Regions from separate parts of the Margalitia sp. FSL K6-0131 genome, predicted to be linked through region 2. Evidence: predicted binding sites of a transcription regulator. Region 2 holds the regulator's gene; the other holds the start of a gene.
The links. The regulator NrdR, encoded in region 2, represses ribonucleotide reductase genes. The targets are predictions, from matches to a motif close to AACACNATATATNGTGTT.

Region 1 (4,439 bases), 300 kb from region 2:
AGACTTTGGATACCATCCGCCTACTATTTACTTCCCGCTTAATGTGGAAGAGTGTATGATGATTGAGCCTACGGAAACAGAATCAAAGGAAACGCTTGATGCCTTTATCGATGCAATGATTCAAATTGCAAAAGAAACGGAAGAGAATCCTGAGATTGTGCAAGAAGCTCCGCATAACACTGTCATTAAACGTCTTGATGAAACACAAGCGGCACGAAAACCGATTTTAAGATATCAAGTATAATAATTAAGGCCTCTTTTTGGGAAGAGGTCTTTTTCTATAGATATTTTAGAAAGCGCTGCGGTGCTTCTAAAAATTGTTTTGTAATCTGAACATGCTCCGTCTCCTCAAAGTCTATTTTTGCAGGAGGATGAGAATCAAAAGTATATAAATCTGCATCAGGAATCCCCATTAATATTGGAGAATGAGTGACAATGATAAATTGGGATCCGCTTTGAACTGCTTCGAGAATAATACTGATTAATGTAAGTTGCCGCATAGGAGATAAAGGAGCTTCTGGCTCATCGAGTAAATATAGCCCATTTGGCTTGATTCTTGCTTGAAAGAAATCTAAAAAGCTTTCACCGTGGGATCTAGTTTCCAAACCATTTTGATAGAGGTGATTTAGTTCATATAATGTTCGTTTGTGTGGCAAAGATGCTAGGGATTTTGCATGAGCTGACTTATGTCTGTATTCTTCTTCTATTAAATTCAATTGATGTTCCGCTTCTAATCTCATCTGTTTGACTCGTTTTGTGAATGATATAAAATCCTCCGCTCTAAGAAAGAAACCTGTTCTTGTCTTTTCCCGCCATTTTATAAAGAAAGAATCAGCTAGCGCCTTTGCGTGCCGTAAATCAGGGTCATCATTTACTTCTGCACCACCCGCAGTCGGAAGCTGACAGGCTGCTGCTAAACCTTCCAGAAACGTTGATTTTCCACTCCCGTTTTCCCCTATGAAAATAGTAATTGGATGAAGTAAGTGAATGGACTGAAAATCTTCAAAGATCGGCAAAGAAAAAGGATAATTACGGTTGGAGGTTATATCCTTCCATTGTATCGACTGTAAAAACATAACTTTTTCACCTATCTTTCTTTTTTTATATAAAGGCCCTGTAATAACTGAATATTGATTTTACCTGTTTGAAAAATAAACGGAAAATTTCCGTTTAAATTTGGAAATACTCCTATTTCCCTAAAAATAAGGGGAGGTTTTCCGGTTATCTTATCCAAATCCTTAGATTTTGTCCTATTTAGAGCAGTTAATCGGAATATCTCCGCTTATATCTACTACTTATGCCTCCATTATATACATTAGCCGGAAATGCTCCGCCTATGAATTCTCATACGTGAACGAAAAATAATAGAGCCTATATAAAAAACCGCAGTCAATCTGCGGTTTTCATTATTTTGCTTTAATACGGCCAGTCCACTTCTTAAAGCCGCCTTGTAGCTGATATAAGTCCTTATAGCCTTTTCGGTATAACATCTGAGCGACACGTGCACTTCTCATCCCGCTTTGGCAATATAGATAAACAGGTTTATCCGGGCGAATTTCTTTCATTCTCATTTTCATTTGAGATAGAGGAATATTCCGGGCTCCAAGGATGTGACCGTTCTCAAATTCATTTACCTCACGAACATCAATAAGCTGAGCCTTTCGATATCCGGCTTTGAATTCTTCTTCTGTTAATGTTTTAACGATTCTTTTTTGCGCAAAATAATTATAAAGAGTATAAGCAAGAATCGCTACAACTACGATGATAAAAAAATACCATTGTGACAATTTTTTTTGCTCCTTTCTGCGAGTAACACTATATCTATTATATTCGTCAAAGCTTCATGAATCAAAACATTTTAACAAAACTGTATAAGATTAAAAAAATCACCTTCTAATATAAAAAAATAAAAATTTCAACAAAAATATTTATTTTTTTTATAAATTGCTATTGCGTAGAATTCCCTTTTAATGCGGGGTTTAATTTTTAATTGTTTCTATTGCAACGTGGGAATTCATCTGTTTTTAAGGATAATTCCTATTGAATCTTAGAATATCTCTTCTAATCTCCTAATTTTGCTTTATTCAACATTTGACAAAAACAGACAAAAGTCACCTAAAAACTATATATAGTATATAATTCTGTTTTTTAAATACTATATGTTGATATTGAGGTGGGATTTATGATAATTTATTATAAGTAAATACATCTCAGAGTTTAACTTGCTAGAGTTAGAAATTGATAGATATATAAAGGAGTTGTCAAAATGTCTGTTGCGTTTACCACAAAAATGAATATTGATAAGGAGAGGTTAAACAAGGATATTAGTCTTTTTCCTCAAGTTCACCCTATTTCTTCTGACATGCACATCACGCATAAAGGGGTATCCCGTCTTGTCATGATTGACCGCTATGCATTCAAGGATACAGAAAAGATTACTCTTACAGCTGGTGACTTTGTCGTTTTAACCATCAAAGAAGACCCTAAATTTCCTGCTCGCGGATTAGGATTTATACAAGAGATAGATTGGGAAAGAAATGTTGCAAAGGTTTTGATTGAGGAGGAGTACAGAAGTGCACTTGATGATCAAAACGAAATAGAAACAGGCTTAATTGTTCGATCTATTGACATAATTGAAAAGCCTTTAGAAGTTTATTATGAGCAAATTGCGAAACGCAACGCAACAGGCCTTGCTGCAGTTGAAAAAACAGAGGAAAAACGTAAAGAATGGTTTGAAAAATTCTATCAAGAATTAGTAAACCTAAATTTTGTTCCAGCCGGTAGGGTATTATACGGCGCTGGAGCTGATACAGATGTAACGTATTTTAATTGCTATGTGATGCCGTTTGTTCCTGATTCCCGCGAAGGTATTTCCGAACACAGGAAGCAAGTAATGGAAATCATGAGCCGAGGCGGCGGAGTCGGAACTAACGGTTCAACACTTCGTCCAAGAAATACATTAGCAAAAGGGGTAAACGGAAAATCATCCGGATCAGTTTCATGGTTGGATGATATTGCGAAACTCACACATCTTGTAGAACAAGGTGGATCAAGACGTGGGGCACAAATGATAATGCTTTCTTCATGGCACCCGGATATAGTGGAATTTATTATTTCAAAAATGCAAAATCCTCGTATATTAAGATTTTTACTTGAGACGACAGAAGACGAGACAATTAAAAAGCACGCGAAAGAAAAGCTCAAATTTACACCGCTGACTGAACAAGAAAAAGCGATGTATCAGGGAATATTAAATTATAAATCGATTCCTGGCCAAGGTGGTTTTAGCGAAGGTATTTTAAATGATGCTCAGGAAAAGTTGACTGCTGGTGGTACCTATACCGTTCATAATCCAGAATTCTTAACAGGTGCCAATATTTCTGTATGTTTAACAAAAGATTTCATGGATGCAGTTGAACAAGATGCTGTATATGAACTTCGTTTCCCAGATGTTGAAAATTATAGCGAGGAAGAAATGAAGATTTATAATGAAGAATGGCATAAAGTCGGAGACGTTCGTGAATGGGAAAAGCTCGGACATAAAGTCAAAACATACCGCAAAATAAAAGCAAAAGAATTGTGGAATTTAATTAATATTTGTGCAACTTATTCTGCAGAACCTGGTATTTTCTTTATTGATAATGCAAACGACATGACTAATGCAAAGGCATATGGACAAAAAGTCGTTGCGACAAACCCATGTGGTGAACAACCCCTCGCACCATTCAGTGTCTGCAACTTAGCAGCGGTGAATTTAGCACAAATGGCAGATAAAGAAAATAAAACGGTTAATTTCGAAAAGCTAAAACAAACGGTTGAAATTGGCGTTAGAATGCAAGATAACGTTATTGATGCTACTCCATATTTCCTTGAAGAAAACAAAAAGCAAGCACTTGGTGAACGTCGTGTAGGTTTAGGTGTGATGGGACTTGCCGATTTATTGATTTACTGTGAAAAAGAATATGGCTCTGAAGAAGGAAATATTCTTGTAGATAAAGTGTTTGAAACGATTGCAACTACAGCATATCGTGCTTCTATTGAGCTTGCGAAAGAAAAAGGAAGCTTCCCATTCTTAGTAGGAGAAACAGACGAGGAAACTAACAGATTACACAAAGCATTCATCGAAACGGGATATATGAGCAAAATGCCTGAAGACATAAGACAATCCATTCTTGCGGATGGAATTCGCAATTCGCATCTTCTTACAGTTGCTCCGACAGGATCAACCGGAACAATGATTGGCTGTTCAACAGGCTTAGAACCATATTTCTCCTTTACTTATTACCGCAGCGGACGTTTAGGTAAATTTATTGAAGTAAAAGCGGAAATCGTTCAAGAATATCTAGACAAACATCCAGAAGCAGACCCAAATCAACTTCCATTTTGGTTCACAACAGCGATGGAGCTTGCGCCGGAAGCACATGCAGATGTACAATGTG
Region 2 (4,439 bases):
ACCGGAATAATCGAAATTAGAAGTGAAAAAGGTTGGCAGATTTTCCTGCATTCTAAACTGTAAAATGGATCCTAGAATTTCATCACGTGTCCAGCTCGTCATAGCTTCCGCTCCAATATCATCCAGCATTAACACCGGAGCTTTCTTAACCATTTCCAACTTTTCATTTAACGTATGATCCCCTAATGATTGCTTCATTTCCCTGAAAAATTCCGGAACATAAACAAGGAGAGAGGAGACCTGTTTATTTTCCGCCAAATGGTTAGCAATAGCACCTAATAAATAGGACTTTCCAACTCCAAAGCTGCCATAAAGAAATAACCCTTTCATTTTTTTACCAGCCTCATACTCCACGACAAAACGTTCTGCAAATTCATACGCATTTAGTCGTCCTGCTGATTCCAAAGAGAATTCACCAAAAGACGCATGTAAAATATCCTTTGGAACATAAAGGCTCTGAATTAATTTTTCATTCTTCTTCCGTTCATCAAACATTCTTTTTTTCAGACAAGGACGGTATTTGATATCTATGCCGTTCCTCCCTAAAACAAGCTCTGGTTCATATCCTTGCATCATGTTCACACAACTCTCAAGGCTAGAACATTTTTGACAATCCCTCGTTTGCGAAATGAATTCATATAACTTCATTAAACTTTTTTCGACCATGGATGTTGTAATCTCACCTGTATGTTGAAGCAAAAATTCTCGAACAGCAGGATGGTTTAGGATTTCTTGCTTCATCTCACTGTAAGTTCGTTGAAAGTTGCTGTTATTAGATAATCTTCTTAATGTTTCATTAATATTCTCCATTCCATTCACCTCCTATTTTTTATATTTTTGTTGAATGGATTCAAGTCTGCGACGTTTTTCCTCTACAGATTCTGCTGTTTGATTTGATTTATTATTTTTAGGTTGTGTTTCATCTTTTTCCACAAACCATTCTGGAAGCTTTTCCGTACGAATTGGCTTTTTACGCGCATTCTTTTGCTCGCTTTTAGTATCAGCCCATTGCTGATATTGACGGTGCTCATTTTTTGCTAATTCCATCGCTTCTTTTACTGTTTTCACCTTTTTCCTTGTCCAATGAGAAGCAATCTTTTCCATATAATTTTTCGTGAGTTTCATATCTGTTTTTAATAAAACATATTGAATTAATACATTGACAACGCCTGCTGAGAGCTGTTGTTGAAACATTATGTCTTCCACAGCCTGAAGGTCCGCTTTAGAAGGTTCCGCTCCATCCGAAATATCAATCAGCAGCTGTCGGGGAGATGTCGTTTCAAGATAATGAATAAGCTTTTCCTCACGTGTATCCCCTAATTCACTGCTAGTCCGGTCCTTTAATGGCTGAATACGATCCACTAGCTTCGGTAAATCATTCGCATGCTCCAGTTGGTACCAGTCCCGAGCTGCCTTCCTAAGGTCATCAATGTCAATATTTTGCTCAGCATTCAGTGCACTTAGAAAAATATTTTGCATATCAATTGCGTTAATGTGATATAAAAACGAAAGCTTATAAATTGCATCTCTTACTTGTGCCGTCATTACTTTTTGTGGAAGGATCAAACCTTTCAAACCTGATAAAAACAAGTCGAAATCAAAATCAACTTCTTCTATCTTAATTTCATTTGGACTTGTTCTAGTTTGAAATTGCAGATTTTCATTTATCTTACTTCCCTCATGTGCCTCTATGTCATGTAAAAAATGATCTTCACTTCCTGACATAAATACTTCTTGAAAGGAACGAGTAATATTTTGATACTCCGCTTTTTTTAAAGCAGGATCAGTAAACATATTCTTTAATCTTAAAAAATGTTGCCTGCCTAATTGTTTAAATAAAAAAACATTAAGTATTCCATCTGTGAAAAATTGTTCTGGGGACAACGGTGGTTGCAGTTCATATATAAATAATCTATCCTCATTCATATTTTTCACATATGTTTTTAACAAACCGATACCCTCTAATTTTAAGCGGGCATCATAAATATCCCGTAAATTTAACGATAAAAAGTTCATTAAATGGTAATGTGTCCATTCTTCAGACCATACTCGGCTCACTTCAATTTCATTCCATAAGGTCATATATAAACTATAACAATTAACCCCAATCAGTGGCTGATAAAGTAATGAGATCACTTTGCCGTCATATTCATGAAGCATTCCATTAGAGGAAACTTGATAACGATCCACAGGCTGTATCTCATTCCATAATTGTTTCATAAAAGCCACATCCTTGTTATTAATAATAAAAGCTCAAAAAGGATGAGGAAAATAATGAAAAAGACTAGAACGAAGAAACTCTAGCCTTTTTATTGTTCCTTTTTGATTAATTCCTTTAATTCTTCTAAAAAAACGTTTAAATCTTTAAATTGTCGATAGACAGATGCAAATCGAACATATGCTACTTCATCTACAGCTGCTAATTTGTCCATAACCAGTTCGCCGATTTTTTCCGAGTTTACTTCAGAGTATCCAAGATTTCGAAGCGACTTTTCAATTTCTAATGAAATTTTTTCTAATTCCGCTAGTGAAACTGGTCTTTTCTCACACGCTTTTATAAGTCCGCGCAATATTTTTTCACGGCTGAATTCCTCACGAATGCCTTCCTTTTTTACTACAATTAAAGGGGTTTCTTCCACTTTTTCAAAGGTCGTAAACCGATACAAGCATTCCTCACATTCACGCCTTCTTCTTATTGCACGTCCTTCATCAACGGGGCGAGAATCAATCACGCGTGTCCCATTATTTTGACAAGACGGACATTTCATTATATCAGCTCCGTTTATAAGTACATGATTACTTTCATCATATAAAAAAGATGATAAATTCACAAGAAAAATAATAAAAAACGAGATGTAGCATACACCTCGTTTTAACTTTTTTATCGATTTTTAAAGAGCAGTTACTTTTGATTGTTTAACTTGGACAGGACCCATTCCACGAGGTAATTCGATTGTTTCACGTGTCTCAGCGCCAAGTGATTCGGCAATATAGTCAGCGGCAATGTTTGGATTTAAATTACCGCATGTGTACACATCAATACTTGCATATCCATGCTCTGGAAAGCTATGAATAGTTAAATGAGATTCAGAAATAATAACTACTCCGCTTACTCCTTGTGGAGCAAATTTATGAAATGCTACCTCACGAATTTCAGCACCTGATTTCAATGCTGCATCTACGAATGTTCTTTCAATAAACTCCATGTTATTGAGTTTTTCAAAATCACAGCCCCATAATTCAGAAATTACATGACGACCCATTGTTTCCATCGATCGTTTCCCCCTTTAAAGAATTATTTTTACGATCAAAGAAAAATTCAAATGAATTTTCTCCTTAGCAACTACCACGGGGGAAAGTTAGTCCAAAGAGGTCCTAACCCTTTAAGTAGCTACAAATTATTCATTTTTTTTAATATGAAAAAAACATGATTTTCAAAGAAGTTCACGATTGATAGTATACTTTGTTTACGTCAATTTTGCAATATAAAATTTAAAATTTCAGGCTGCTATTTTACTTGGGTCTACTAATCTATTAAATACCTTCATAAATAAATAAAAAGCCTGCTGATTTTAATACCAGCAGGCCAGTTACCTCATCCAACCTTTACTTCCAAAGGCTTTATTAATTCATTTGCAACATGTTTCAATAAATCGACTACCCGGCAAGAGTACCCCCACTCATTATCATACCATGCCAAAACTTTCACTTTATTGCCGCCCATTACAATCGTAGATAAACCATCCACAATAGCGGAATGACTATTTGTATTAAAGTCAACGGAAACAAGCGGCTCCTCTGTAAAATCTAAAATTCCGTTTAATTCTTTGGAAGCAGCTGAAATAAATGCAGCATTTACTTCCTCCGCTGTCACATCTTTCTTTAAATCTACTACTAAATCGACTAATGAAACATTCGGAGTTGGAACTCTAAGCGCCATCCCGTGTAATTTTCCTTTTAAATGCGGGAGCACTAGAGCAAGTGCCTTTGCCGCACCAGTTGTAGTCGGGATAATGGATTGTCCGCAAGCCCTTGCGCGACGTAAATCCTTATGTGGATTATCAATGTTTTTCTGATCATTTGTGTATGCATGTACCGTTGTCATTAAGCCATTCTCAATCCCGAACTTCTCATCTAAAACCTTTACCACTGGAGCTAAACAATTTGTAGTACAGGAAGCATTAGAAATAATATCATGCTTACGAATATCTAATGCGCTTTCATTTACCCCCATCACAATTGTCACATCTTCATTTTTTCCTGGAGCTGTTAAAATTACTTTTTTTGCTCCAGCTTGAAGATGCAAAGCTGCTTTTTCACGAGAATTAAATTTTCCTGTAGCTTCAATTACGATATCTATATTAAGCTCCTTCCACGGAAGCTCCTCAGGATTACGATTATTTAATAATTGTACACGACGTCCATTTACGACGATTGCT

Region 1: the regulator NrdR is predicted to act here: its motif matches at 2,119-2,136, upstream of NSQ59_RS10495 (vitamin B12-dependent ribonucleotide reductase).

Annotation. Positions count from the first base shown of each region.
Region 1 covers NZ_JBBOZS010000001.1:2,165,387-2,169,825, forward strand. Annotated here, with positions in the region: gene gcvPB (aminomethyl-transferring glycine dehydrogenase subunit GcvPB) at 1-244, shown strand, start outside; gene NSQ59_RS10485 (AAA family ATPase) at 279-1,076, opposite strand; gene NSQ59_RS10490 (rhodanese-like domain-containing protein) at 1,407-1,787, opposite strand; gene NSQ59_RS10495 (vitamin B12-dependent ribonucleotide reductase) at 2,267-4,439, shown strand, end outside.
Region 2 covers NZ_JBBOZS010000001.1:1,867,228-1,871,666, reverse strand. Annotated here, with positions in the region: gene dnaI (primosomal protein DnaI) at 1-810, opposite strand, end outside; gene NSQ59_RS09045 (replication initiation and membrane attachment family protein) at 823-2,220, opposite strand; gene nrdR (transcriptional regulator NrdR) at 2,310-2,768, opposite strand; gene speD (adenosylmethionine decarboxylase) at 2,892-3,272, opposite strand; gene NSQ59_RS09030 (glyceraldehyde-3-phosphate dehydrogenase) at 3,596-4,439, opposite strand, start outside.